3 regions of the Acetobacterium sp. UBA5834 genome follow, and region 3 is predicted to be linked to each of the others. Evidence: predicted binding sites of a transcription regulator. Region 3 holds the regulator's gene; each other region holds the start of a gene.
What was found. Region 3 encodes HrcA, which represses chaperone genes, less so after heat shock. Its sites were predicted from a motif close to TGTTAGCACTCNNNNNNNNNGAGTGCTAACA; they were not measured.
Positions count from the first base shown of each region.

Region 1 (10,158 bases), on a different contig from region 3:
TGCATCAAAATCCGGATGCATGATTTTGGGATCATCGGTATGACTGAACCCCAATATGAAAAAGAACGTTGTATGGGCTGTCAGGCCTGCGTCAAGGCCTGCAAGAAAAAATCGGTGGATGCTTTGTCGGTGGAAAACTACCGGATTGTCCGCAACACTGAAAAATGTGTGGGCTGCGGCGAATGTGTCATCAACTGCCCCACCCGGGCCTGGACCCGCAGCCCGGAAACCTACTACCGACTGGTGATCATGGGTCGTACCGGCAAACGGAATCCCCGGCTGGCTGAAGACTTCCTGGTCTGGGCCACCGAAGATGCGATTATCAAAATCGTCAAAAACACCTACGGTTTTGTGACCAATTACATCGACCGGGATGCTCCTGGCGGCAAAGAACACATCGGCTACATCATTGACCGCACCGGTTTTGAAGAATTTAAAAAATGGGCCATGGATGGCGTGGAACTGGATTCCCGCACCATCGTCAAAAACCCCGTTTACTGGAGCGGCATACACTATGTCTGATTTTTAATGATCGAACAAAAAACGACCTAGTCACGATTAAGTCGTTTTTTTCTATTCTCATTAATTCTTGAAAACTAACCCAGTACCGACAATTGTTATATCATGTTGTGTGCCTCAAGGCGAACAGTTGCAACGAAACGCCGATGTTCAGCCGAATTTTTATTTGCAACTGTACGAATTGTGCGCATACAACAGATTAACAATTGGTCGGTACGGTAGTTGCCGTAACCTAAAACGACTTTGTCTCACGATTAAGTCGTTTTTTATATTATGTTCTTATTATTCACAAATCCATTTCTAAGCTTTGGCGATTTGTTTGCCAAAGTCAATGGCCAGTTCCTGTTGGGCGGTGTCCGGGTTCCACTGATTGCGGATACCCTCGTTGATGATTTCAAAGCCGGCACCAGTCAGCCATTCATTTAATACCTTGGTAGACTCACCACTCCAGCCGTAACAGCCAAAGGCGGCGGCTTTTTTATTTTTAAACTTCAGCTCTTTCATCAGGTGAACAAAACCAGCAATGGAATGAAGAATACTGCCGCCGATGGTCGGTGAGCCAATCAACACCGTTTTTGATTTAAAGACCTCGGTGATCAGATCATTCTCATCGCTTTTGGCCAGGTTGAAGACCTTCACTTCGACATCCGGGTCGGTCAGACCGATGCCCTCAGCTATTTTTTCAGCCAGGGTTTTGGTGCCGTTCCACATCGTGTCGTAGATAATGGTAATCTGATTTTCCTGATAATCTCCGGCCCACTGGGCATATTTCTCAACGATCTGCATCGGGTTGTCGTTCCAGATCACGCCATGGCTGGTGGCAATGATATCAATGGTCAGATTGAAGGCAATAATTTCGTCCAGTTTTTTCCGCAGGATGGCACTGAACGGGGTGAGAATATTGGCATAATATTTCATCGCTTCTTTGTACAAGTCACATTGATCAACCAGGTTATTATACAATCTTTCGGTGGCATAATGCTGGCCAAAGGCGTCATTACTGAATAGTATATTGTCCCCTGTCATATAGGTAGCCATACTGTCCGGCCAGTGGAGCATCTTCATTTCCACAAAAATCAGTTCTTTGCCATTACCCAGATCCAGCTTGTCCCCGGTTTTAACCACCTGGAAGTTCCAGTCCTGATGATACTGACCCTTTAACGATTTAACTGCGTTTTCGGTACAGTAAATCGGTACATCGGGAATTTTCTCCATCAGTGCTGGTAAGGCCCCGCTGTGGTCAACTTCCCCATGGTTGGCCACAATATAGTCGATCTCACTCAAGTCAATGACCTGGGCGAGATTTTCAACAAACTCTTTGGCATAGGGCATCCACACCGTGTCAATTAATACCGTTTTTTCTTCTTGAATCAAATAGGAATTGTAGGTGGAGCCATGATTTGTTGAAAATTCATTGCCATGAAACTGCTGCAGTTCCCAATCCACTTTACCAACCCAGCTAACATTGTTTTTGATTAATTTTTTCATCATTTTCCCTCTCATACACTACTAAATTCACAAAACCTTACGCTTAAAAATATCCTTTAATGATATCTACCCGGAATTCTTATAAATAATCGGTTGTTTTACCCAACCTGTGGATAAAAAAACACCGATATTACAACCAATCACTGTAATACCGGTGTTTTAAATTATTTCAAATGCTTAGCAAGCCATTTTTGACTGCAGTTTTGATGGCAGCACTTTTACCATTTACTTCGAGTTTTTTATAGACATTCTGGAGATGGGTTTTTACCGTGCCCGGAGCAATAAAAAGCCGATTGGCGATTTCTTCACGCTTTAACCCCCTGGCGGTCAGCAGTAACACTTCGTGTTCCCGTTGGGTCAGCGTTACCCGGAACAATTCGCCATTTTTCAGACTCTGACAATAGCTTTCACTCAGTGACACCAGTTTGTGGCGATATGGGTCCTCCGGGTGCTCGGCCGCCGACGCTTTGAGCATTGGCAAAAGCTGCGGTGCATTCTCCACAAAAGGCATGACAATCCCGTCCGGCTGTGCTTCGGTGAGCACCCGGTTAAGGACTTTTTGCCCAGCTCCCAGGCCGTTAAGATGGTATTTGGCAATGGCGTCAAAAATGCCGTTATGAATAAAGCCCAACTGGTTATGATAGATCGAAAAATACTCCCCAAAGCTTTCAACCAGTACCTCAAGCTTGACAAAATTCCGGGAGGCCACAACCGCCTTGCCATAAACCAGATAATTAAAGGCCACCCCCTGATAAAACAGATCCGCCGTTGTCATATTGCCGATCTGGAGCCAAAAGGGAATTTTTTCCACCTGATCCAGGCAGGCATAAATATAACCCTTACAAATATCCAGTGTGGTGTTGAAAATAGGGTTTTTGACGGCCAGAATTTCTTTTTCCAATTCCCGGAAGCGATTCAGGGCGTCATTGATATGCCCCTGAAAAATCTCCAGCCGAATTAAATTAAAGTTGGCGCAAATGATAATGCTGTACTGCTCTTTGGTTCGGGCTTTATAAATCGCCTTGTCACTGTTTATTTGCGCCTCGGTCCAGTTGCCGGTTTCAAGAGCAAATTCAGCCCTGGCCAGGTGTTCTGAACCGGTGCCATTGCCGTTGGCATAGCGGGGGTAAACTGGAAATTTCTTGATCACCAGGGCGGCGGTTTTTTCGAAGGCCCCCGGATCCCGGAAATAATTGTAAAGTAAATGGGGCGAGCCAAAGGTAAACTCATTATCCCGCTGCATAATGTAGGACTGCTCCCCATTTAGCAGCTCATTGATCAGATCATTCCGGGCAGTGGACGCTTCGACATGATTAAAGAGGGTGAACTTGCGGACAATATTAAGCTCCGCCAAAATCCGGTTTTTATCGGGTCGGGTGTGATCATCCAAAGCGGTAAAATACTGCTCCAATTCGGCCAGCTGTTGGCAGCAGACCGCCGCCGTTTCGTCATTTCCCCGCAGCAGCGAAACCAGAATATGCTGCAAATAGGCCAGCGGGTATTGATGCAGCACTGCGATCGGGGTTTTGGCAAACAGCTCCCCGGCGCCATCAAATTCAGCCAACTCATTGCGGATATTTTCGGGATTATTTAAATGCTCAAGGATGCGCCGATCGGCGCCGGCCTGATAAAAATAACGATAAGCTTTGGGAAACTCCTGGTGGATCAGATACCATTCCCCCAACCGATAATACACCATCTGTCGTTGTTCTGGGGAAAACCGCTGTCTGGTTCGCAAAAAATCCAGCAGCACATGATGAATCTGATAGCTTTTATTGATCTCATCAAAATAAATAAAGGAGTTTTCCTTTTTCAGATGACCAAGAATCACGCCAGCCTTGGCTTCGCTGGTAATAAACCGGGCCTGTTCTTCGGTAAAGGCGTCCATCACCGACAGTTGAATCAGAAAATCCTGGATGGTGTTGTCATAACCGGAAAAAATGGTTTGATTGATCAGCTCTTCAATGGTCATGTTCAGGCCCACTGGAATCCCCTGCTCCAGTCCAAGCAGCAGCATATAGGTCAGGGTTATCCAGCCGCCGGCATAGTCGTTTACTTGCTGTACATCTTTTTCAGAAATGGTGTCCATCATCATCAGGCAATAATCCCGGACTTCTGCCTCGGTGAATTTGAGCAGATCCTGATTGATCAATTGACAATATCCTTTGGCCACCAGTTCGGCGCTGTTTAAATGAACCGTATTGCGGGTGATCAGGATCAGAGTAAAATTTTCGATCCCCTCCGAAACAATCTGCGCCACCAGGCGATTCAGCGGTTCGCTATTGGTCAAGTGATAGTCATCCAACACCAGAATAATTTTCTCATCACTAACCATGTCCGACAGCACCGAAATTACCTGATCCATCTGCGGGACATCCACCGGAAAGCCCAGCTGTTTCAGGGTCTCGCCACTGGCTTGATCGATCCGGCTAACTGCGGTGGCAAATTTGTGCCAGTAATAATCAATAAACCCCGTCTCCGGCTGAAATGTGATCCAGATCGGCTGAAGCCCCGCTGCTTTAAGAAAATTCCGGACTGCCGTTGTTTTTCCGTAACCCATGGGCGCTTCGACGATGGTCAACGGATAATCAAAAAGATTGGCCAATATTTTATTGATGCGTTCTCGCTGTAAAAATTGTATTTTCACGAATGTCTCATTTCATTGTGTGATTTTATTTTAAATCAGGCAAATCATAACTACCGATTAATTTATTATAGCCGGATTTTTTACATCTGTTAAGTTTTTTTTGAGGACATCGTTTATTATTGGCATTAACCTTCTATATTGATGATCGCATCGGCCCAGTCCTCATAAAAAGAGGATTCATGGGAGACCAGAATCAGACTGCCAGTCCATTTGATCAGCTCTTTTCTTAACACCTCTTTGGCATCGGCATCGAGGTGGTTGGTCGGCTCATCAAGGATTAAAAAATTGGCCGGTGTCAGCATCAGGATGCAGATTTTAACCTTGGCCTGTTCCCCACCGCTAAGGGTGTCGACGCTCTGAAGCATACTTTTGGCCTTTAAACCACACTGGGCCAGATAGCGCCGCAACTGACTCTGAGACAGTTTGGGATAAGCATCGGAGACCACCTGAATGGGGGTCAGGGTGGGATTATCCCAGTTGAGATCCTGTTCAAAATAGGCGACCTTGATATTGTCGGCAAATTTAAATTTGCCGGAAATCGCCGGGATCTGCTTGATCAGGGTTTTAAGCAGGGTGGATTTGCCAATCCCGTTAAACCCGGTAATCACGGTTTTCTGACCTGACTCGATTTTAAAATTAAGTTTAGATAGCAGCGGATAATCATAGCCAATTTCCAGATCTTTGGCACTCAAAGAACGTTGGGCCGAAATGTGCAATGCGTTAAAGCGGAAATTGGGTTTGGGCACCAGTTCCGGTGGTGGCAGCCGATCAATTTTATCCAATTGCTTCTGCCGGCTTTTGGCCATACTGGCGGTGGCAGCCCGGGCTTTGTTTTTGGAAATATAGTCTTCAAATTTCTTGATCTCCTTTTTCTGGGCCTCAAATTCCCGGATATAACTTTCCCGTCTGAGACCTTTCAGCTCAATGAACTTTGAAATATTACCGCTGTATTTTTTAATGGTGCAGAATTCAATGTCACAGACACAGGTGGTAATCTTGTCCAGAAAATCAAAGTCATGAGAAATCACCAGAAAGGTGCCCTCATAGGTTTTTAAATAATCGGTGAGCCAGGTCACATGCTCCTTGTCCAGAAAGTTGGTGGGTTCATCCAGCAGCAGCACATTGGGTTCTTCCAGCAGCAGCTTGGCCAGAATGACCTTGGCCCGCTGCCCGCCGCTGAGATTTTCCAAAAAGCTGTCCATTCCCAGGGCAGTAATCCCCAAACCATCAGCAATTTTTAACACACGGCTCTCCAGTTCATAAAAGCCCGAGTTTTCCAGCAAGCTCTGCAGATTAGCAGCCCGGTTCATGGCTTTTTCACTGCAGTCGCTGGCCATGTTTTCATAAATTCTGGTCAACTGGGCTTCGGTTTCGTAGAGCTCATGAAACGATGTTTTCAGATAGTCAAACACCGTAATCTCCTGATCAATCTGGGCATGCTGATCCAGATATCCGACCTTAATGCCCTTTTGCCAGCGAATCTCCCCACCATCGGGAATGATTTCACCAATTAGGGTATTTAACAAAGTGGTCTTGCCAGTACCATTGCGTCCGACAATCCCCATGTGCTCACCTTTGAACAGTTCAAAGGAAGCCTCTTGATATAAAATTTTATCACCAAACGAATGTGATAAATTGATAACGTCCAATAGTCCCATTTTTTTCTCCTTTAAAAATTCACAAAATAAAAACAGAGAGTCACCCTTATACTGACTCTCTGTCATTATAAAAGGCCATAACGAGCATTGCGTTATGGCCTTAAAACTTTTTGTATGGCTATCGGTTTAGGCGCAGTAAAACAAAGTATAGCATGCTATAGCCTATAATCAAACAAATAACGTAGTACCGACAATTGTTATATCATGTTGTTTGCATCAGAGCGGACACGGCGATAGCCTGTCCGAGTCTGCAGGAAACAACAGATTAACAATTGGTCGGTACGGGAGTTTGCCAATAAACTCTAGTAAACTGCTATCCTATCAAGCGCTTAGACCGATGAGAATAAAAGTTTTACACTTTATCTTTAGGCTCTAAACAATGTCTCATCGATAATCCCATTGTCAGAGCTGCTTCAATTGTTAAAATCATCATCTCATACCTTTCAGTTACTGTTATTAGTGTAGCAAAATTGCCTGGACTTGTCAAATGGCAGAAAAAACCAGCGCCATTCATCTTAAACGACACTGGTTTTCTGAAAGTATTGTGATTATATCTACATCAGCTTGCTGATATTTTTGGTAAAGGCCACCACATCGTCCAGTGGCAGTCCGGCAATCAGGCGGGCCTGATTGTAAAGCAGTTCGGTGTAAAGGGCAAATTGCTCGTCGTCGGCTTCATAGTAAGTTTTCAGTTTTTCATAAACCGGATGGTTTTTGTTGATTTCCAGCACTTTCTTGGCCTTCACATCGCCACCCTGGGGCATGGTGTTTAAGGTCATTTCCATTTCAATGGACAGATCCCCTTCAGTGGACAGATAGGCCACGTCATCTTTTAAATGAGCGGTGGTTTTAACCTTAACCACCTCATCACCGATCAGTTCTTTCATTTTTGCCAACAGCTTTTCATCCACTTCGGAAGTCTGCTCAGCATCGTCTTTCTGATCTTCTTCCGGTGCCTCCAGTCCCAGATTCTGGCTGGATACGGAACGGAATTCTTTTTCGCCGTATTGTCTTAAGGTCTGAGTGACAAACTCATCAATGGTTTCGGTTAAATACAGGATCTCATAATCCTTGTCTTTGATGATCGAAACCTGGGGCAGTTTTTCCAGCTGGCTGACCGATGAGCCGGTGGCATAATAGATGTATTTCTGGTCTTCCGGCATCCGCTCCACGTATTCCTTGAGGGTCACCATCTTGCCTTCTTTGGATGAATAGAAGAGCAGGAAGTCCTGCAGTTTTTCCTTGTCCTGACCCCATTTATCATAGGTACCCACCTTGATCTGGTTACCAAAGGCTTTAAAGAATTTTTCATAGGTTTCCCGATCGTTTTCCTGCATTTTTTTGAGTTCTTCAGAAATTCGGGAATCGATTTTGCGGCTGATCAGTCGCAGCTGACGATCCTGTTGGAGCATTTCCCGAGAAATATTCAGGGAAATATCTTCCGAGTCCACCACCCCTTTGACAAAGCTGAAGTAATCCGGCAGCAGCTCACTGCATTTTTCCATAATCAGGACACCGTTGGAATAAAGCTCCAGACCTTTTTCATAATCCCGGGTGTAGTAGTCAAAAGGCGCCTGACCGGGAATATAAAGAATCGCCTTGTAGCTCATGGCCCCTTCAATACTGAGGTGAACATGGGCCAACGGGGCATCAAAGCCCAGTCGTTTGTCATGATAGAAATTGTTGTAGTCTTCATCGGTAAGCTCATTTTTATTTTTGCGCCAGATCGGGATCATTGAGTTCAGCACATCATCCGACAGATAGGTTTCGTATTCCGGATTATCGCTGTCTTTGGTTTCTTCTTTAATGCGACTATTTTCAACCACCATTTTAATCGGGTAGCGGATAAAATTGGAGTAATGTTCCACCAGATGACGGATTCGGTAAGGCTCCAGATAATCATCGTAGTTGTTGTCTTCGGTATTTTCTTTGAGATGCAGGGTAATTTTAGAACCATGGGTTTTGCGGGTTCCCGGTTCGATGGTATAACCGTCAGCCCCTTCTGAAACCCATATATAGGACTGTTCGGAATCAACCGCCCTGGTTTCCACGGTAACCTTGTCAGCTACCATAAAGGCCGAATAGAAGCCGACTCCAAACTGACCGATGATGTCGAAATCTTCTTCCATTTCCTGTTCGCTTTTGAAATCGCTGGAACCGCTTTTGGCAATGGTTCCCAGATTGTCGTCCAGTTCCGCTTCGGTCATTCCGATCCCGGTGTCTTCAATGGTCAGAGTACGGTTGTCCTTGTCGGGATGAATCCGGATATAGTAGTCGTCCTTATTAAAGGTTTTATCTTTGTCGGTTAATGTTTTGTAATAAACCTTGTCGATGGCATCCGATGCATTTGAAATCAATTCCCGTAGAAAAATTTCTTTATTAGTATAAATTGAATTGATCATCAAATCCATCAGACGCTTGGATTCAGATTTAAACTGCTTCTTTTCCATAACATACCTCTTCTTCATTTTGTATATTGTTAGCACTCTTTCTGAAAGAGTGCTAACAATATTGTAAGTAACTTTATGAAAAGTGTCAACACTTTTAATGATTTTTTAAGGCTGAGTGACTGCTCAGAGACAAGTAACCGTCCTATAAAAAATGCCCGGACAAGCATTGTTGCCGGGCATCTTTTGTTTAGCAGGATCTTATAATTTAAATTCGGTGGTGAAACGTCGGATCGCTTCTTCAGTGTTTTCTTTGCTGCCGAAAGCGGTTAGTCGGAAATAGCCTTCACCGCTGGGACCAAAGCCCACACCAGGGGTTCCGACAATGTTGACCTCGGTGAGGAGTTTGTCAAAGAAGCTCCATGAATCCATGCCCTCTGGCGTTTTCAGCCAGATATAGGGAGCATTGACACCGCCAAAAACTTCAATGCCAGTACTGGCAACCCCTTCACGGATCAGCTTGGCGTTATTCATATAGTATGCCACCAGAGCCTTAATCTGCGCTTGACCGGCTTCGGTATACACCGCTTCAGCGCCTTTTTGAATGATGTAGGGCACACCATTGAATTTAGTACAGTGGCGACGGTTCCATAGTTTATTGATTTCAACCGGCTCCCCGGCTTCAGTGTAGCCCATCACTTCTTTGGGCACCACCACATAGGAGCAACGGGTTCCGGTGAAGCCAGCATTTTTGGAGAAACTACGGAATTCAATGGCAACCGCTTTGGCACCTTCGATCTCATAGATACTATGAGGGACATCATCTTCCTGAATATAGGCTTCATAAGCTGCGTCATACAGAATAATGGCCTGGTTAGCTTTGGCATAATCCACCCACTTTTTCAGTTCGGTTTTATTAATGGTGGTGCCAGTCGGGTTATTGGGAAAACAAAGATAGATCAGATCCACCTTTTCGGTTGGTAATTGGGGAACAAAGCCATTTTCAGCGGTACAGGGAATGTAGACCATGTCGCTCCATTTGCCATCAGCACCTAAGGTGCCACTTCGACCAGCCATAACGTTGCTGTCGACATAGACCGGGTATACCGGATCGGTGATGGCAATTCTGGTATTCTGACTGAAGATTTCCTGAAAATTGGCAGTGTCACTTTTGGAACCGTCACTGACAAAGATTTCGTCCACCGCCAGTTCAACGCCCCGGGCTTTAAAATCAAACTCGATAATTTTTTCCAGCAGGAAATCATAGCCCTGTTCCGGACCATAGCCCTTAAATGTCTTTTCGCTGGCCATTTCGTCAACTGCGCTATGTAAGCCGGTGATGACTGCTTCGGGTAGCGGTTTCGTCACATCACCAATCCCCAATCGAATGATGTTTGCCTCCGGATTGGCCGCTTTATAAGCTTCCACCCGTCGTGCGATTTCTGAAAATAGGTAGGAT
Region 1 covers NZ_DJGY01000067.1:72-10,229, reverse strand. The annotation lists gene asrC (sulfite reductase subunit C) at 1-522, shown strand, start outside; gene B3F51_RS13485 (anaerobic nitric oxide reductase flavorubredoxin) at 820-2,007, opposite strand; gene B3F51_RS13480 (LuxR C-terminal-related transcriptional regulator) at 2,177-4,654, opposite strand; gene B3F51_RS13475 (ABC-F family ATP-binding cassette domain-containing protein) at 4,780-6,312, opposite strand; gene htpG (molecular chaperone HtpG) at 6,867-8,762, opposite strand; gene B3F51_RS13465 (LL-diaminopimelate aminotransferase) at 8,961-10,158, opposite strand, start outside.
Region 1: a site for HrcA is predicted at 8,790-8,820, ahead of htpG (molecular chaperone HtpG). Genes of this name have one in related genera too.

Region 2 (10,158 bases), on a different contig from region 3:
ACGATTAGGCAGAAAGGAATCGAAAATGCGAAAGTTTGATTACACAAAACTCCCTGATGAGTTAATGCATTATGAGTTAATGAACTTAATCTCGGCAATTCATGAATATAAGGGAAAGCAGGAGTTGTTCATTGAAGCGAAACCCGATATCCTTGAGTCCATGCTGGAAATTGCAAAGATTCAAAGTACTGGTGCTTCAAACCGAATCGAAGGTATTTATACATCCGATGAACGTTTGGATGCGCTGGTAAAACTAAAGGCTGAGCCACAAAACCGATCAGAGCGTGAAATTGCCGGTTATCGGGAAGTGTTAAGTTTGATTCACGAAAACTACGATCACATTACCCCAAACACAAATGTTATCTTACAATTACATCGAGACTTATATCACTTCAGTCCGTCTTCAAGTGGTGGAAAATTTAAAAATTCAGATAACATTATTGCTGAAACCGATGTAAGTGGAAAACGTAAGGTAAGATTTCAACCGCTTTCTGCATTTGAAACACCTGACGCAGTCGATCGTTTAACGACGACTTTTATTGAAGCAGTGAACGCTGATAAGTATGATCCGTTGCTGTTAATTCCAATGTTTGTGCTGGATTTTCTTTGCATCCACCCTTTCAATGATGGAAACGGGAGATTGAGCCGATTGCTGACCTTACTGATCTTATATCGCTCCGGATATATTGTCGGGAAATATTTGAGTATTGAAATGATTATCGAAAATACCAAAGAAACCTATTATGAGGTGTTATATGACAGCTCAATTGGATGGCAGGAAGAAAAAAACCGCTATTTTACATTTGTTAAGTATTACCTTGAAGTCATCTTGAGGGCTTACAAAGAGTTTTCAACCCGTGTTGAATTGTTTCAGGATCGAAGCCTGACCAAACAAGAACGGATAAGAAAACTATTTGATGACACCCTTCAAAAGCTGTCAAAGCGAGTAATTTTAGAAAAATGCCCCGATATTAGTACATCAACAGTTGAGGTTGCGTTGGCATCTTTATTAAAAGAAGGATATATTATTAAAACTGGGGCTGGTAAGAATACCGCCTATATCCGTAATACTAATAAATAAAACTATAAAAACGCCCTATTTGCGGGCTATCTGCTGCAAATAGGGCGTTTTTATTGGTGCGTTATTCAATTTCAATTTGTCTGGTCAGCTCCGGCTTGGCCTGCTTGGGCACCGTGATGGTCAGAACCCCATCAGTCAGCTTGGCTTTGATGTCGTCCGAGGCGGCGTCAGCCAGAAAGACGTTGCGGGTCATGGCCGTGAATTTTCGTTCCCGATGAACATAGTTTTTATCCGTTTCTTCTTTTGTTTCTTCCTTCTTGACGGCTATCTGAAGTCGACCCTCTTCCAGGGATAGACTGATTTCATTTTTCTGGAAGCCGGGGAGCTCGGCCTCAACAATATACTCTTTTTCATTGTCCTGGAGGTCAATTTTAAAGGTGTCACCCGCTAAGCTTCTTCGCATCGGCCAACCTTCTGCAAAAAAGTCGTCAAGCATATTCTGGAAATCATTAAAACCGGTATTCATCAAATCATTTCTTTTTCTGTTAAACGGAATCAGTGCTGTCATCATAACTACTCCTTTACATTGTATTTTGTTAGCACTCTCACTTAGCGAGTGCTAACTATGGTTATTTTATACCATCTTTTTTTTTATCTGTCAATACTTCTGTAAAGCCTTTTAAGTTATTTTTAAGGCGGTCAGTTAATCCGATGATGGGTTTTTACTTCCGGTCATAGAGAATATTTTTACGCAAGGTTTCGGCCGCTTCCGCCCCTGCCAGAACAGTCACCAGTTCCAGGGCAAAGTCCACCGCTTTTCCCGGCCCCCGGGACGTAATGATACGGCCGTCCCGCACCACCGCTGCCTGCTGGTAGCAAGAATCCGGAAAGGCATCTTCAAAGCCGGGATAGGAGGTCACTTTTTTCCCAGTGATGATCCCCGCCTGGGCCAACACAATCGGCCCGGCACAGATGGCGGCGACTACTTTCCCGGCCGCTTCCATCGCTCTGACCACGCCAATCACCCGCGGGTCATCTCTTAAGTTGGCCGCCCCGGGCATTCCGCCGGGAATCACGACGGCCTCATAACTGTCAAGGTCACTCAGCTCGTCAATATGCCGGTCGGCCTTGACTTCAATCTGATGGCTGCCCGTCACCATCAGCCCATCTGCAATGCTGATCATCTCAACCGTCAGCGAGCTGATGCGGCGCAAATAATCAACAACCGTTAAGGCCTCCACTTCCTCAAATCCCGGTGCTAAAAAAACAATTACCTTCATCCTTCTCCTCCTTTACGAGCTTAATTAGTCATTTGCAAAACTGCCGTGCGCTTTGGGCCCAGTTTCGCACGAAACAATTTCTACACTGTACGGCGGACAGGCTATCGCCAGTTCGCCTACACGTTACGAAATCGTTTGTGGAAACTGCACTCAAAGCAACCATTGTTCGATGTTTTTTAATTTCACTATTACCTATCCGTTTATCTTATTCTAGTCCCAAGCAGGCTAAATAACAACGACTATTTAAACGCCCGACAAATTTTTATTCTGCTTTTTCTATCGGGATGTGCTATCATTTCCTTTCAAGCCAAACCCCAGTTTAAGTGCCAGTCCTTGCATGTTCACCTGGCGATTGGGTATAAAGCTACTGACATCAATGCCAGCCACTGCGTTTTTATTTTGGCAATTCCCCTGACGATAAAGGAGACTATTATGGAAGATACCCACGCCCTGATTGCTTATCTCAATGCCCTGCTGGATGGAAAAAAGCCACCGCTGCCAGCCGGTTACGCCGATGACCCCGATTTTCTTTTGCTGATTGGGAAGCTTGGACACATCCAGGCATTTGTTAGTGAGGCCCAAAAAACGGATACCGGCGACATCTGTGATCTGGATGAGTTGATCGCCCTCAAGAAAAAGCTTAAGGAAAGTGAAGAACATCATCGGCTGCTGATTGAAAACGCCAGCGACATTATCAGCACCGTCAACCTCGATGGTGAATTTACCTATATCAGCCCTTCGGTGGAGCGGATGACCGGCTACACGGTGGACGAGGTCACCCATCATTTTCTTGAAATCAACTATTTTTTGCCGGAAACCTTAAAGGTCATGGAACGCACCATGGCCCTGGTCAGACAGACAATTGCCCGGGGCCAACGCTTTGATTCGGTTCGTTTTGAACAGATGCAATATACCAAAAATGGCCAGGCCTTCTGGACCGACACGGTTCTAACCGGGGTTTATGATGATCAGGATCAGCTCAAAGGATTGCTGGGCGTATCCCGGGATATCACCGAGCAGGTGCGGCTGCGGGAGGAAATCATCCGGCTTTCGCAAACTGATAAACTGACCCAGCTTTACAATCGTTCCCGGATCGAGGATCTGCTGGAGGATGAGTATAAATGGGCCAACCGCACGGATTCGACCTTTGCCGTCATCTTTCTGGATGTCGATCATTTCAAGTGGGTCAATGATCGTTTTGGCCATCAGGCCGGGGATCTGATCCTCAATGAGTTGTCGACGGTACTGCTTGACAACATCCGCCAGACGGATCGGGTCGGGCGCTGGGGCGGCGAAGAATTCGTTTTTATTCTGCCCGATACCGATGCCACCGGAGCCCTGCTTTTTGGTGAAAAAATCCGGTTAAAGATTGCCAGACACCCGTTTACCAATCCGACCCACATCACTGCCAGTCTGGGGGTGGCGGTTTATCAGGGCCGGGGCACCCTAATTGACCTGCTTGCCCGGGCCGATGACGCCATGTACGCCGCCAAGAAGGCCGGTCGCAACCAGGTGCAGTTGGGCTAGACCTGGACTCTCAAACAACCACCCGCTGAGAACGAAAGTAGTCTTCTTAGTTTTGCAGTAGCCGGATGGCCTCGGCCAACTCGACATCTTCCCCATTGGCAATCCGGATGGCATTTTCCGCCGTCATCGGAATGAGCAGATCCGGGCGAACTCCGCCGTTGCCATTACGACTGTCCAGCTGAATGTTTTTCTGTTCGTCCAGCGACTGTCCCGACGGCCAGTGGACCGTCAGTGAACCGGGCATCAAGGCTTCAGCGCCAGCCAGGCCAAATGATCCATTGGTGCCATAAAAACCCAGCGTTCTGACATTGGGCAGTTTCTGAAGCCCCATCGCCAGCCCTTCTCCGGAACTGACGCACTTGGGATTGATCAAGACAATCACCGCTCCCCCATAATGCGGTTGGGTCGGCGCAATGGTCAGACCAACACTGCCGTCTTCATTTTCTTGAATTTCAAATGCCCCTGTTGCCGGATTATAGAGATTCTGGTATTCATAAAAGGCTGGCTGATCATAAAAAAATCCCAGCATATCCGCCGCCATCTGATCCAGTCCGCCAATATTATTCCTAAGATCGATAATAAGCCCCTGACTACCATTTTGTTTCGCAGAAGCAATGGCATCACGAAGCAGCTCCAGGGTTGACTGCGTTTTTCCGGTTTCTTGAAGATCAGCATCGAGTTCTCCCTGAATTTTTACATAAGTGATCGTATCAGCCACCGTTTGGCTTTCCACCATCGCCGTTGGCACCGGATCCGGGTTATCGACCCCGACAAACATATCCCTGAGTTTATTGGAAACCACTGCATCCGGATAGTTTTTGCGAAGCGACTGGCCCCCATCATCAAAAGCAACCAGCCTTGCCAGGGTTACCCCATCAGCCCCCAGATAACCGATTTCAACCGGCTGGCCAATCGGAGCCCGAACCAGATAGGCCAGCTTTTTCAGATTCAGATATTCGGTGGTGGCCGATGTTCCACAAAGCAGCGTTTCGGTTTGCTCCAGCGCCGTCCGGATCGGCTGGCCATTCCAGGAAACCACTTCTGTCCCCGGCCGCAGCCCGGCTGCAAAGGCCTGCGACGCAGGATCAACCCAACTGATGACAATGTTATGATCACTGCTGTTTGCAAGTGCCAGCCCATAGCCGCCACCAATAAACAAATCATCAATTTCTTTAAGATTGTTGACCCGGACATGGCCATCGGGTATTTCATTGAGATAAGCCCGCAGCGTCAAATAGTAGCCTTTAAAATCCTGACTGCTTTGGGCGGCGGCAATCTGGGGTGTATAGGTGGCATGAAGGGAATCCCAATCAATTCCCTTCCATTCTGTGAAGGCATATTCCTGCGCGAGGGTTTCGTGTAGCGCTTCAAAGGCTGCTGTCCAGCTGCGGTCACTAAAATCGTTGGTTGCCTCCGATTGGGTCGGTGGCCGGTCAAAATAGGCAAGAATCCCGGCAACGACGATGACGATACAAAGAATCGCAAGTAGTTTTTTTATTTCCCTGGTTTGCATAAGAACTCCTTTCAAAGCTTGCGGAAATCCCCGAGACTTCTGCCATCAACAGCAAAATTTCAGCGCTTGACGGTTTCTTTTTTTAACCGACGAGCCACGAGCCCTGTTACGATAATAAAGCTCACTCATTTTGCGATTACAGGTTTTCCGCCGAGTTTAAATTAAGGTTATTATATAACACTTTAAGTCATTTATCCAATAAATTTAATCCGCTTGCTGATCGTCGGGTTAAAAAAATACCGGATTGCGGCGCTTCGCCACGACCCGGTATAGTTTATTTATTGCCCCACCGGCCCGATGATCCCGGCCCGATAGGCTTTGCTGTATTTGCGACAGTGCTTATCCTGTCCCATCAGGGCATAGGTGGCGAAGATGGTGCCCATCATTTCCCGATTTGTCGGATCCAGCACCGCCGAATCCATCCCCGCTTCCATGGCAAAGGCCATGGCCGTTTTATTCAGCAGTGGTCGTACCGGTAAACCAAAGGAAATATTACTGATCGCCCCGGTAACGTGGATGGTTGGATAGAGCGCCTTGATGGCCCGGATTTCGTTACCCAGGTTGACCAGAGCATTGTTATCGGTTGACAGGGCCATCACACAGGGATCAATGTGAATCCGATCCGGGGTGATCCCCAGTTTATCAGCCTTTTCCACTATCCGGCCGGTGATTGCCAGCTTGGTTTCCAGATCACAGGGAATTCCCTTGTTGTCACAGGTTAAGCCAACCATTTCCCAACTATTTCCGGCCAGCAAGGGCAACAGGATCTCGCACTTGTCTCCTTCTTCGGAAATCGAATTGATCATCCCCGGTTTGTTGGCATCTTTAAAGACGGCTTCAATGGCCCGGGGATTGGGGCTGTCAATACACAGCGGCGTGTCCACCGCATCCTGCACCACCGCTATCAGCCACTGTAGCGTTTCGATCTCCTCTTCCGGCGCAGTGCTGGCACATATATCAATAAAATCCGCTCCCGCTTCGGCCTGCTTGATGGCCCGGTCAGCGATAAAAGCGGCATCCCGTTTTTCGATGGCTGCCTTCACCACCGGAATGCTCCCGTTAATTTTTTCTCCGATAATAATCACTGCATTTCTCCTTTTTGTCTGTTTTCTCCATTATATCAGCAGATTCATGTAAAAATCAAAGGTTTCCTTGCTAAACCGTTCAAAATTGGCCCGGGCAAAATCCGGGGTCAGCGGATATTTTTGTTTAAAGCTGTCCCAATCAAACAGGTATCGTGACTGCGGCTTTGGTACCTGGTTTTCATCAAAAACAAAACCTTCACTGTTAAGCGGTGTACCAAAAGTATCCCCGGGGTTTTTATAGGTTGCGTAATCCCGGATAAATTCGGTCAGCGCCGCCAGGGTGTCGAGGTTTACTTCCTTTAAGGTCAGTGGGTTTTTATCAAAACCAAAAATATAACCGCCGCCAGGCAGCATGATATCCAGAAACGCCTTGGCCCGGTCAACAATCTGGGCCGGGGTATCGGTCTTTAATGCGGCGCTGGGGAATAAGCCAGTCAACAGGAATTTTTTGCCCAGCTTGTCTTTAATGGTCTGGGGATCTCCATATTCAAAAGCCAGCTGGCAACCCGCCGGAATTTCTGACTCTAGAATATCCAGATAACGGCTCCAGTCGTGTTCGCAGAACATATTGGGACGGGCCCCCACCGCCGCAAACTGCTTAAGCATCGTTTGATAGGACGGCAGGTAGATTTCCACAAAATCCTTTTCCCGCATAAAGGTCGGCATATGCAGCGGTATAAAGACCGAGCCCTGGGGATTAATATTCCCCGGCAGACCCCAATGAAAGAGCAACGGCATCACGGCGTCAGCTGCTTCCTGAAGCTGGCTTTTATGTCGGCGGACATCCATGCTGATGCCGGAAAAACTGCGCAGCTGATCAGCAATAAAATCCAGTGGGGCTTCGGTAAAATTAAAGGAGCCAAGCGGACTGCCGGGATAATAGCCATGAGTCTGGATCAGTTCAAAAAATGTCGGCAGAAAGGCCATTTCGTCATTTGTAAGCGCCTGCTTGCCCATCTGAATGGCAGTTGCCATGATCAGGGGATTCTGAGGATCAAGATTTTTATGCTGTCGGGGAATTACTGTTTCGACCAGAAAGTCAAAGGTATTTGCAATCAACTGGGGGTACTCATCATCCAGCATCCCGACCACCTCCGGATGTTGGACAAAACCGCCATTGCCCATCACAAAGGACTGGGAACCATAGAGCTGATACATCGACGGCGTCCGGGACAGCAAAAAATTAGCCGGAGCCACCGGACAGGAATCCGAATAGATTTTTTTGCACAGATCGCGGGCCGGATCGGACAGAAGCCCATAGTTAAACTGAAAATCAAAAAGATTCTGGCCCCCATATTCGGCCACCAGATGCTGGGGCAGGGTAATCCCAATCGGCATCCGCTCGGGTATGGTATTGGTATAGAAATCACGGTACAGTTGACTGCGTTTTTGTTGCAAGGCTAAAACATCACTCATTTTGTTCCTCCACGTAAATTTATTTTAAAATGACCAGACGCATCATCAAACGGCCACATCGGATGCAGTTAACGAATCACTTTCTTTTATTTTTAAGCAAAAGTAATTTTGCCTGATTGACCGTTAAAGGTTTACAGCTCTAGCGACATCATAGCAAAATCTAAACAGCCCTTCTGTCTCGCAAAAGACATAAGGGCGGTTTTTTTGTAAACTTTTATATTTTTAAGATTATCTAAATGGTTTGTGAGCAAAATTGTCGCAATTTTTCCATGTTTATAATAAAAATCTGGTTTCGCCGGGTATCAATGATCTGCTCCTCCCGGAGAATCTTTAAATACTTGGCCACATTGGCCCGGTTGAGTCCCACGAATTCGGCAATCGCCTGCTGGGAAAAGGGAATCCGCTGATCATGCTCATTGGTGTTTTTTAAATAGATATAAAAAAAATTACAGATCTTCTCCATGCCGGTGGAAAATAACTGGTTGGCCAGTTCCTGACCATTCAGCGACACCAATTTAATATACGCCTGGTACATCGCCATATTCAGATCCGGATTGGAATTAACATACCGCTCAAAGCCGATCCGATTAAAGACAAACACTTCCAGATCGGTGACTGCCGTAAAGGCAAAAGACCGCATCATCTCAATCTCGCCCGGAAAATACAGCGGCGCCAGATAACCCTTACCATAAAACGATGACGTCTTGACGTTCCCGGATTCATGAATAAAGGAGCCCGACATGGTTCCGGAGGTAATGTAGTACATCTCATCGAGGGGCTCGCCAAAGCCGTTAACCGGCTCGTTTTTAAGGTAGCGTCGAACCGTTTTTTTAATCCCGGCGAAATAATCTTCAAACGCCGAAAAATCATCGGCAAAATAATATTGCAGCTCCATTGTGCCTGCCTTTCATCTACAAATCATTGGTGTCAGCTTTAGCTGCAGTTTTATTTAAATACATTTTTTCATCGGCTTTTTCCAGCATCTGTGGGAGTGAGTCACCGCCATATTCATAACCAACGGCGTATTGGATTTTCAGTTGCTCTGACTTTTTGTTATACAGGATCGTGGCCAGTTCGATCTCCTTTAGCAACTGCTGTATTTGTTCCTCACGATGATTTTTGATAATCATTATGAATTCATCGCCGCCATAACGGCCAACAAAGACATTTTCATTGGTCAGATGGTTTAAAATATCTGCAAAAGCTTTAATCAGAGTATCCCCCGCACTATGACCGATGGTATCATTGACCCATTTCAGATTATTAAGATCCATCATCACCATACAATAGGGGCCCTGTTTGCGATCCATCGGTGTCCAAATCTTCTCTTCACAGCTCAGCCGACCGGGTAGTCCGGTTGGTTTATCATAATAAGCCGCCGTGGCCAGCTCTTTGTTTTTTCTTATCAAATGGATTTCGGTGATGGCCTGTTGGAGTGAAATGACAATCAGCAGGCCCAATAGGATAACCATCACCAATTCCAGGCTGGTGAGAACTTTTGTTTTTTGTTCCAGATAAAATTCTGCCGTTCCGACCACGTCGTTGGCCATATTAAAATAGGTTTCACTCATCTGAACGACTTTCTCCTTGTTGCCCGGATCGCTCCGATAGATCATAATTTCTGTCTGCAACTCATCCCAATAATCATTCAGCTCCGAGAGCTTTTCAAGATAGGGAATGTCGTCCAGTTTATCCAGATCGTACTGTCCTTGCCCGGTCTGGAGCTCATTGAGAATTCCGTCCAGATATAGCATCAGATCATCCTTGGGGATGCCGTTGGTTTCCAGCTTAACCAGTCGCTGGGTGCCGCCACGGATAATCCCGGTATAGTTGATCACCCGTCCGGTTCCCTGGATAATGTCCACCAGCTGGAAAATATTAAACAGCACGATCCCTAAAATAACGACACAGACCAATTGTACAACTTTATATAGCAATTTTCGATTACTATTCATACTTTTATTATCCTCAGTTTTTTATCTTTCATCGTATCTGTTTCTGGTTTATCTGTCAACGCAAATATTGGATCCAGAAAATAATGAAGCTGAACTTTTGCCCTCGTTTTTTTGTAATTTGCTGTTATTTCATATTCTTACCCCGAGTCATTTTAATTAGCCATCTTTTATAAAATTTCTGCCAATTGTTTTGCTTCTGCCAGCCTTTTAATCCGGCTATCTCAGATTTCATCGTTTAATAAGATCCTTTCAACCGCAGCAAAGCCGATCCGCTCAATCGTCTGGGCCAACCGCTCCCGTGGCAAACCATTGTCTAAGTAAAAATTGACTATTTTATTCATAGTTTGTTTGCTGCCTTCGT
Region 2 covers NZ_DJGY01000007.1:22,899-33,056, forward strand. The annotation lists gene B3F51_RS00985 (Fic family protein) at 26-1,081, shown strand; gene B3F51_RS00990 (Hsp20/alpha crystallin family protein) at 1,143-1,592, opposite strand; gene B3F51_RS00995 (DJ-1 family glyoxalase III) at 1,744-2,301, opposite strand; gene B3F51_RS01000 (sensor domain-containing diguanylate cyclase) at 2,734-3,828, shown strand; gene B3F51_RS01005 (S41 family peptidase) at 3,875-5,341, opposite strand; gene B3F51_RS01010 (methyltetrahydrofolate cobalamin methyltransferase) at 5,620-6,426, opposite strand; gene B3F51_RS01015 (hypothetical protein) at 6,457-7,842, opposite strand; gene B3F51_RS01020 (Crp/Fnr family transcriptional regulator) at 8,075-8,737, opposite strand; gene B3F51_RS01025 (GGDEF domain-containing protein) at 8,754-9,797, opposite strand.
Region 2: a site for HrcA is predicted at 1,616-1,646, ahead of B3F51_RS00990 (Hsp20/alpha crystallin family protein). Genes of this name have one in related genera too.

Region 3 (10,158 bases):
GATCAGCCTGACGCTTTGATTTGGATTCATTTCTGAAATCAAAGACATGTTTAAGGCGTAGGGCCGAAAAATAGTCGACGTCCTTATCGGAAAGGTGGGCCAGTTCTTCACTACGGATCACTTTTCGCCACTTGATTTTGCGACCATCGATTCCCGTGTAGCCGCCGATATCCCGAATGTTGATGGAATTTTCCAGTTGGATCAGACGTTTACTCAACTGGGTTTCTTCACAAAAAATCAGATTGTTTTCATCTTTGAAATTATATAAGATCCGACCATTGGGGGCAATCAACCCCGGATAGGTGGATTTTTGTGGTTCGGACTCGGAAACAGGAGTAACCTCAGCGGAGGTGGTTTTACTCGGTTTATCAGGATGAGCGGATTCGGTCGTTGACATACTTACTGGAGGCAAATTTTCAGACAGGGGTTCGTTGAGAATCGTTTCTTTAGTGAGTGCTTCAGACCAGGTGGTAGATGGGGGTGACTGTTTTTTCCGGATTCGTTTGCTAACCAGAAAATAAGCGGGGATAGCAGCAGCTGCGCCAGCAATTATGGCAAGGGTGGTCGTTTTTTTCATTGATGATTTCCTTTCTGTGACTTCCATAGGATCTGTTTTTTGATTCATTATATGTTATGATTATAGCATAAACTTAATCAAAAAGTCCTAAAATGTGAGGAGTTAAGTATGAATACGTTAAGTGTTACTGATGGCCCGGGTCTGGGAATTTACTGTCATATTCCGTTTTGTCTCAAAAAATGTGCTTATTGTAATTTTTCGTCATTCTCTCGTCAGAGTGAGGCAGTAATCAGAGATTATTTTGCAGCCTTGCATAAGGAAATTAGAAAATTTATCGAAGAAAATAAAAAATTTGCGTTACCAGCAGTGGATACCATCTATTTTGGTGGGGGAACACCTTCTGCGGTTGATGTCAGACACATTGAAGCAACTCTTTTGCTGTTAAACGAAGTATTTCAGGTAAAGGACGACGCCGAAATCACCATTGAAATCAATCCCGGGACGCTGACTGCCGATAAAGCCAGACGCTACAAAAAGGCGGGGATCAATCGGGCCAGCGTGGGGCTGCAGGCCTGGCAGGATTTTCTGCTAAAAATCCTTGGTCGGGTTCACAGTCAAGCCGATTTTAAAAAAGCGATGGAGCTCTTAAAAGAAGCGGGATTCAATAATTTCAGCGTGGATGTAATGGTGGGCTTGCCAGGACAAAAGATCACCGATGTGATGGAAACCGTACAGGCGGTAATAAATTATGCCCCCACCCACCTTTCCTGTTACAGCCTGATTCTGGAGTCAGGAACACCAATGGCTAACTGGGTAGAGTCAGGTCAGTTGGATCTGCCGGATGAAGATGAAGAACGGGAAATGCACTGGGCCGTGGATGGTTTTCTAAAAGAAGCTGGATTTTTGCATTATGAAATATCCAGCTTTTGCCGACCCGGATATGAGAGTCGACATAATGTAAAATATTGGGAATTGGTGCCTTATCTGGGTTTTGGACTGGGGGCCCATGGTTATTTTAATGGCCAACGTTATGGAAACAGTAATGAACTTAATGAGTATTGCCAATTGCTCAAGGCGGACAAATCACCGGCAATTTTTGAACCGGCGATGACGCCGGAGGAGCAAATGCGTGAGTGGATGTTTTTGGGATTACGCAAACTGAGAGGGATTCGGGAGGATGATTTTTGCGCCCGTTTCGGAGAAAGCTATTTTGTCCCGTTTGGCGATGTTATCCAGTCGTTGATCACCGCCAGATTACTGGTATGGGACGGGACGGTTTTGAAGTTGACATCCAGGGGGCAGGACTTTGGAAATCAGGTATTTATGGCTTTTGTCTAGATGCAATCAGGTCGAAAAAATAACTTAAGAAAACTTTAAAAAGTGAGTAAGCCATTATAGAAACTAGTTGACAAAGTAGGGGTAGGGTGTTATATTTAACTCAGATGTTAGCACTCAATTATTGCGAGTGCTAATAACGAGGTGAATCATGGAACTTAACGCACGTAAAAAGAAAATATTAGAAGTGATCATCCGTGATTACATCAATACCGCCGAGCCGGTTGGCTCCCGGACGCTTTCAAAAAGATGTAATTTGGGTATCAGTCCGGCCACCATTCGAAATGAGATGGCTGATCTTGAAGAACTGGGTTTTCTGGTTCAACCCCATACCTCTTCGGGACGGATTCCAACCCAGCAAGCCTATCGTTATTACGTTGATGAAATTATGGAGATCCAAAAACTTGAGAAGATGATCCGGACAGATATCCATCGCGGCTTTCTGGATCATACCACTGAACTGGGACCGACGATGTCGCATACTGCTCAGGTTTTGTCGCAGCTAACCAACTATACAGCAGTCGTTCTGGCGCCTCGAGTTACAAATTTTAACTGTAAGCATGTTCAAATTGTTTCTTTAATTAAAAACAGGGTACTTATGGTAGTAGTGACCCAGGAGGGGATGGCTAAAAATATTGAGGTAACCCTTTCTCATGAGGTTGATACCATCCTGGCACTGAAGCTTTCCAATGTGATTAATGGATTTCTTAAAAACACCGTCCTCAGTGAGATGAGCTCGGATTTAATCGATCAGATTCAGGAATTGTCCCCAGCGGAAAGTAAATTGATCCATGAGATTATCCCGCATCTAAAAAAAGCCTTGATGGAGGACGCTTCGGAGGTTCACTCCACCGGATTAACCAATCTATTTAATTATCCGGAGTTCAGCGACGTCAATAAAATTAAGCAATTGATCAATATTGTTCAGGAAAAGCAGGTGCTCTCAGAAATGATGGCATCCAAGGATGGCAACCAGGTCATTCGGATAAAAATAGGCAGTGAAAATGACAATGAAAATCTTAAAGACTTCAGCATTATTACTTCTACCTACGAGTTGGATGGCGAAATGATGGGCGCCTTTGGCGTCATCGGACCCACCCGGATGAACTATGATAATGTGTCATCGGTTCTTAACTATATCCGCAATGAGTTAAATTTACATATCTCAAATTTATTAATGAAATAGGTGATTAGATGATAAAAGAAGAGGAAATTAAAACAGAAACCGTAGAAGAAACGGAAGAAGCGCTTTTAGATGAAGCAGAAACAGTAGCCGATGAGGCAGCAGAAGAAACAGCAGAGACATCTCCTGAAGAGGTCCTAAAGGAGATTGTAAAGGAGGATGAGGCCGTCTTGAATCGCCTGATCAGACTTCAGGCTGATTTTGAGAATTTCAAAAAGCGGAGTCAAAAAGAAAAAACAGAAATGTATCAATTTGCATCAGAGAACTTTGCTACCAAGCTGTTGCCGGTAATGGATAATCTGGAGCGGGCGGAAGCCGCCTTAACCGATGCCAGCGAGGAAGCCAAGGGTTATATTGATGGACTGGAAATGGTTTTTAAGCAGCTTAAGGATGTTCTCAAAGAAGAAGGACTGGAAGAAATTATCTGCGAAGGTCCTTTTGATCCCAATCTTCACCATGGCGTTGCTGTTGGTGAGGACGAAGAAAAAGAAGACCAGGAGATCATGGACGTATTCCAGAAGGGGTATAAATTCAAGGGCAAGGTAATCCGGCCAGCCATGGTTAAGGTTTGCAGCAAGTAGCATTGCAGCAGCTAAAAATGAAATTATAATTAGCAATAGAATCATAAAGAATCAAAAATTCGCTGGTCTTATCACCAGAAACGAGTTTTTATTTAAAAAATAGTAAACAATTCAGGAGGAAATAGATATGAGTAAAGAAAAAATTATCGGGATTGACTTAGGAACCACAAACTCTTGTGTAGCCGTATTAGAAGGCGGTGAAGCCGTCGTAATCCCTAATGCCGAAGGAAATAGAACGACCCCATCGGTTGTTGCTTTTGCCAAAGATGGTGAGCGACTGGTGGGACAGGTTGCCAAACGACAGGCAGTTACCAATCCGGATCGCACCATTTCGTCAATTAAACGGGATATGGGCACCGACCGTAAAGTAACCGTCGATGACAAAAGTTATACCCCTCAGGAAATTTCAGCCATGATTCTGCAAAAGCTTAAAGCGGATGCCGAAGCGTATTTGGGTGAAACTGTCAGTAAAGCGGTTATTACCGTACCGGCCTACTTCAGTGATGCCCAAAGACAGGCGACCAAAGATGCCGGACGGATTGCTGGTCTGGAAGTACTGCGAATAATCAATGAACCAACCGCAGCAGCGCTGGCTTATGGTTTGGATAAAGATGCCAATGACAAAATTATGGTCTATGACTTGGGTGGCGGAACATTTGACGTATCCATTCTGGAACTGGGGGATGGCGTTTTCGAAGTAAAAGCAACCAATGGAAACAATCACCTGGGTGGTGATGACTTTGACCAGAAAATCATTGATTGGATGGCTTCTGAATTTAAGAAAAGTCATGGAATTGATCTTAAAAATGATAAAATGGCTCTGCAGCGACTTAAAGAAGCAGCTGAAAAGGCCAAAATTGAATTATCGACGGTTATGAAATCAGACATTAATCTACCCTTTATCACCGCCACGGCAGAGGGTCCACAGCATTTGGAATTATCCCTGACCCGGGCAAAATTTGATGAACTGACTTCAGATCTGGTTAAGAGTACCATTGGACCCGTTGAAAAAGCCATGAAAGACGCCGGCCTTTCTAAAAATGAATTGGATAAGGTAATTCTGGTTGGTGGCTCGACCCGAACCCCATCCGTACAGGATGCCGTTAAAAACATTACCGGTGAAGAAGCCTACAAAGGGATTAACCCGGATGAATGTGTAGCCATCGGAGCAGCGATTCAAGCGGGGGTATTAGCTGGTGAAGTTCATGACGTATTACTGCTTGATGTCACCCCATTATCTCTGGGGATTGAAACATTAGGTGGAGTATTCACCCGGTTGATCGATAGAAACACCACAATTCCAACCAAGAAAAGCCAGACCTTCTCGACGGCAGCAGACAATCAAACGGCTGTCGACATCCATGTTTTACAGGGTGAACGAGAAATGTCCAAGGATAACAAGACATTGGGTCGCTTCCAATTAACCGGGATTCCGGCAGCAAGACGAGGAATTCCACAAATCGAAGTAACCTTTGATATTGATGCCAATGGTATTGTCAATGTGTCGGCTAAAGATATGGGAACCGGTAAATCTCAAAATGTCGTTATCAAATCGACCACCAACATGAGTGATGAAGAAATTGATAAAGCGGTTAAAGAAGCAGAACAACACGCTGAAGAAGATAAAAAAGTAAAAGCGTTGATTGAAGCTAAAAATATTGCCGATTCCACAATCTATCAAACTGAACAGTCTCTGAAAGAAATGGAAGGCAAGGTTTCAGAAGATGATAAGGCCAAGGTTGAAGCCGCCATTGCCGAGCTGAAAACAGCCAGTGAAGGGGATGATGTGGAAGCCATCACAAAGGCAACCGAAGCATTAAATGAATCCTTCTACCCATTAGCTCAAAAAATGTATGAGCAAGCTGCTGCACAACAGGCACCTGACGAACAGGAAACTGCAGATCAGGGTGATGACGATGTTGTGGATGCTGAATATGAGGAAGTTAAAGAGTAAGAATTGCCAGAAACCGGCAAAAACCAGTGGCAGCCAAGGCTGCCACTCTTTTTCGTGGAGGCAATGAGCCAAGCGCAAGCGCGTCTGCAGTTGGCGACTGCCCGTAAACGGCTCAAAATGCGGGTGAGCGTTTTGAAAAGTTTCGTGGAGGCAATTGTAGGGGCGATCTACGATCGCCCGGAGCGTGGATCAAGAAGCTGACGTTTATGCGCGGGCGATCGCGGATCGCCCCTACGGACCATGATTTGCAGATTGTTGAAATAGACGCTCCACGAAAAAAGACTTTTAATCGTTGCTTCAAAAAGGTATAATAAATAGTTGTTTAGTTGGTGTTTAGGATTCAAAAGAGGTGAGAGTATTTATGAGTGAAAAAAGAGATTACTACGAGGTGCTGGGGGTCGGTAAAGACTCCAGTCCGGATGAGATAAAAAAAGCATACCGAAAAAAAGCCATGGAGTTCCATCCGGACAAAAATCCGGGGAATGCTGAAGCTGAAGAAAAATTCAAGGAAGCCAATGAAGCCTATGAAATTCTAAGTGATGCCGATAAGAAAGCCCGCTATGATCAATATGGTCACGCTGGGGTTGATCCCAATGCTGGCTTTGGCGGCGGTGGCGGCGGATTTTCCGGTGGTTTTGGTGGTTTTGAGGATATCTTTGGCGATATTTTCAGCGCCTTTGGCGGCGGCGGTGGTTTTAGCGGCGGCCGTGGTGGTCGACGTTCCAACCGGGGCTCCGACATGAAGATCAGTATTAATCTGTCTTTCCATGAAGCCGTTTTTGGCATCGAAAAGAAAATTAAGATTAAACGTAATGAAGAATGTGGAAGTTGCGGCGGTTCTGGTGCTGAAAAAGGATCGACTTCAAAAACCTGTGACCAATGTGGCGGTTCGGGTCAGGTTTATGTCAGACAGCAGACGCCATTTGGAACAGTTCAACAGGTTCACACTTGTGACAAGTGTCATGGTGAAGGCAAAATCATTGATAAACCGTGTCCCACCTGTCATGGTTCCGGACTTGAATCCAAAGAACGCACCATCAGCATCAAAATTCCCGCTGGTGTCTATGACGGTTCAATTCTGCCACTGCGAGGTCAGGGCAACGCCGGGCCAAACCACGGCAGTGCCGGTGATCTGCTGGTGTATATAAGCGTTCGGGAAGACCCCTTATTTAAACGCAGCGATGACGATGTTTATTATGAACTGCCCATTACCTATGCCCAGGCGGCGTTGGGTGACAGCATTGTGGTACCGACCATTGACAGCAAAATCAAGCTTAAAATACCAGAAGGTACCCAAAACGGTAAGGTATTCCGACTTAAAGGAAAAGGGATACCCAATGTTAACGGCCGGGGTCGGGGGGATCAGTTTATTACTATTAAGGTGGAAGTACCCCGTAAGCTCAATCGTGAACAGCGTCATGCATTAAACGAGTATGCCAAGGTAACCGGAGACGATGCGCATCCGGAAGGGAAACGTTTCTGGTCTCGGGTTGAAGCCGAAGAAAAGGAAAGTCATTCCAAAAAAGATGCCTGATCATTTTCAGGCGACAAGTTCGAAAGCCCTCGCCAAGCATCATTTGATGTGTATAAGACAACACAACAATTGGCGGTACGCCATGCGTATTAATCAAAAGTTAATTTATGCCGGAGAAATCCGGCATTTTTTAGTTGACAAAGAAAAGCTGGAGGCATATAATGAAAACGAAAAACATATAAAACTGATATGAATTGAGTATGCGATATAAAAATGTGAGAAGTAGAATGCGGAAGGAAGAGGATTGAGACCACAAATCACCAGGCTTATGCGGGGATGTTGTCAGTGCTCAATTAAAACCACCGACTATCAGGAGGATACCGATTATGAAAATATCAACTAAAGGGCGTTATGCGTTGCGGCTGATGCTGGATCTGGCGATAAATAACACTGGGGAATATATTCCCATCAAACGGATTGCTGAGCGTCAGGAAATTTCTGAAAAATATCTGGAACAGATTATTACCCAAATTTCCCGGGCGGGGTTTGTCCGGAGCGTCCGGGGTTCTCAGGGCGGCTATCAGCTGGCCAATCCGCCGGAAGACTATACTGTCGGGATGATTTTGCGGCTGATGGAAGGGGAGTTATCTCCGGTTGCCTGCCTGGATGAACCGGGTGGCTGTGACCGGGCGGATCGTTGTGTTACAGTTGATGTCTGGCGGCAAATAAAAGAAGCAGTTGAAAATGTGGTGGACAATATTACCCTGGCAGATCTGGTAAAGTCCTATCATGAAAAGGGCACCTGCGAGTATTTTATTTAAACACGATGAAGTGGCAATAAAAATATATGAAAGAAGCAGGTGAACCAATTGGGAAAGGTTAGCGCTGTTTATCGAAGCGTAAAAAAGGGTGAGCGCAATCGTCTGGATCAACCCGCTCTTTTTATCCCGGGGTTTGGACTTGAGGGGGATCATCACGGTGGCCGGGATCAAAGACAGGTTTGTTTGTTTGGCCGTGATGACACCGATCAAATAAAAATAATTAGTGGGGCAGGTTTATGCACGGGGCGGTTTAATGAAAACATCACCACCGAGGGCATCGAGCTGTTTAAATTGCCGCTGGGTACCCGGGTAAAAATTGGCGAAACCGTTCAGGAGATTACCCAGATTGGAAAAAAATGCTTTGGCTGTGAAATCGGTGATGAAAACGGAAAGTGCGTTTTGGCCAATGAGGTTGTCTTTACTGCTGTGATCGTAGGTGGCTATATAAAAGCTGGCGATACCATTGCAGTACTGGTGTAAGCTGTTTTGTGTAGTAACATAAATGCCGCTGTTTTCGTTTTGGAAAACAGCGGCATTTTAGGTGTTGTTAATGATTAAACCAGGTTTTTTAGCAACCGGGTGTAGTCGGTGATCGTCGTGTAGTTTCGATGGTTGAGCAGTAGCTCTTTTGAAATGTCCATGCCCAGTAGCGTCGGAACCAATCGGGCGGCTTCGGGCAGCCGCAGCAGATCGTAACAGATGCCCCGATTAGCCAGTCGTGACATCACATTGACACCGGTGTAGGCAAGGGCGTTTTGCAGCTGATCGGTGAGATAGCCTTCCACATCAAGTGTTTTTAAGCTGTAGCTTTCCTCCCGGTGGGCTTCCACCAGTTGGCGAAATTCCGTTTGGAAGGTGGTATAAAGATCGGTGATGGTATCTCGTAGATAGGCCTGAAAATCGGCTTTTTCCGGGGCGGATTGGGTGTCATCGCCAAACCAGGAAAGATAGTTCAGGGTCAGGCTGGCAGTCAGTCGGCCAAAATCCTGGGCCAGGGGACCGAAACCGGCAAATTCACCATCAATGATGCGGACATCATCGGCGCTGATCATGATGTTGGAGCTATGCAAGTCGGTATGGATCAGGCATTCCCGATCGTTAAGAAACTTGTCTTCCAGCCGCCTAAACTGAGCTTTAATCTGGGGATTTTCAACCAGTTCAGCCCGTTTTTCAGCGGTGCCAGGAATCATCTCCCGTTCCCAGGAAACGCCGATGTTTTCGTGGAAAAGGAAGGGCACCAGGGCAGTATATTCGGGGTTGACAAAGAAGCGTTCAACCTCGGATTTTTTATAATTGGTAAGATGCAGATTGGATGAGTAAAATAGATTGCGGGCAAAAAAAGCGCCGATTTTTTCGGTGAAGTGCCCGTGTTTAACCATCCGGCACAGCTCAAATCGTAGCAGACTCAAATCCATCAGATCTTCCATGACGATGATTCGATTGGGTTCGTCAAAAAGATAAATTTCTGGGCTGATGCCGGGATAAACCGAGTTCCAGAAAATAAGGGTGGCAATTTCAGAACGCATTCGGCCCAGATCCAGAGTCCAGCCTTCGGAATCGGTATCTTCGACGGTATTATTCTTTTCGTCTTCAATCCGAAACCGGGGCATCGAGAGCATTTGTTTCATGACCACTGATTTACCGGTTTGGTCATAGACGTGATAAATTAAATTGACAAAGCCTTCAATACTTTCCTTGACGGCGTGTAAATCCACCACGGTAAGGAAAGCATCAGCCGGAAAGATCGCTTTTTCTTTAAGGTAGTCGGCAACGCCTGCCGTTGTTAAATTGCCATAGCTGTCATAGGTCATGTTTTCACTTCCTTAATTTAAATAGGGTGCGGGCGAACACGGTTCGCCCCTACGAAGTATTAATCAATTAATTGATTAATACGATGCGGTGGTGATATCTTTATTTATTCCGGTGAGGTTCCATAAAATGATGGATGGCGGCTTCCAGTTCGGGGATGCCTTCGCCGGTATAGGAGCTGACCACATAGATGTGTTTGGGATTGATACCGGCATAGATCAGCAGATTACGGCTACGCTTGATATTGCATTCACCCAGATCCGTTTTGGTGATCACCCCGATGGAGGGGATGTTATAGGTGTGAACGAAGTTCGGCGGTACGGCATTCTGAGGATCGACGCAGGAATTGACCAGGATCACCAGTCCGGCATCCATGGTGATATTGATGGCCTGACGTGAAAAAAACGGGAGTTCAATAAACTCCCCCGGGGTATCAATAAACTCGTCATAATATGTGACCATCTGGGTTTTGGAATACTTGAGT
Region 3 covers NZ_DJGY01000008.1:2,339-12,496, forward strand. The annotation lists gene B3F51_RS01155 (tyrosine-protein phosphatase) at 1-577, opposite strand, end outside; gene hemW (radical SAM family heme chaperone HemW) at 686-1,855, shown strand; gene hrcA (heat-inducible transcriptional repressor HrcA) at 2,004-3,038, shown strand; gene grpE (nucleotide exchange factor GrpE) at 3,047-3,616, shown strand; gene dnaK (molecular chaperone DnaK) at 3,744-5,570, shown strand; gene dnaJ (molecular chaperone DnaJ) at 5,932-7,104, shown strand; gene B3F51_RS01185 (RrF2 family transcriptional regulator) at 7,431-7,865, shown strand; gene B3F51_RS01190 (MOSC domain-containing protein) at 7,914-8,345, shown strand; gene B3F51_RS01195 (S-methyl-5-thioribose kinase) at 8,420-9,676, opposite strand; gene B3F51_RS01200 (EutP/PduV family microcompartment system protein) at 9,777-10,158, opposite strand, start outside.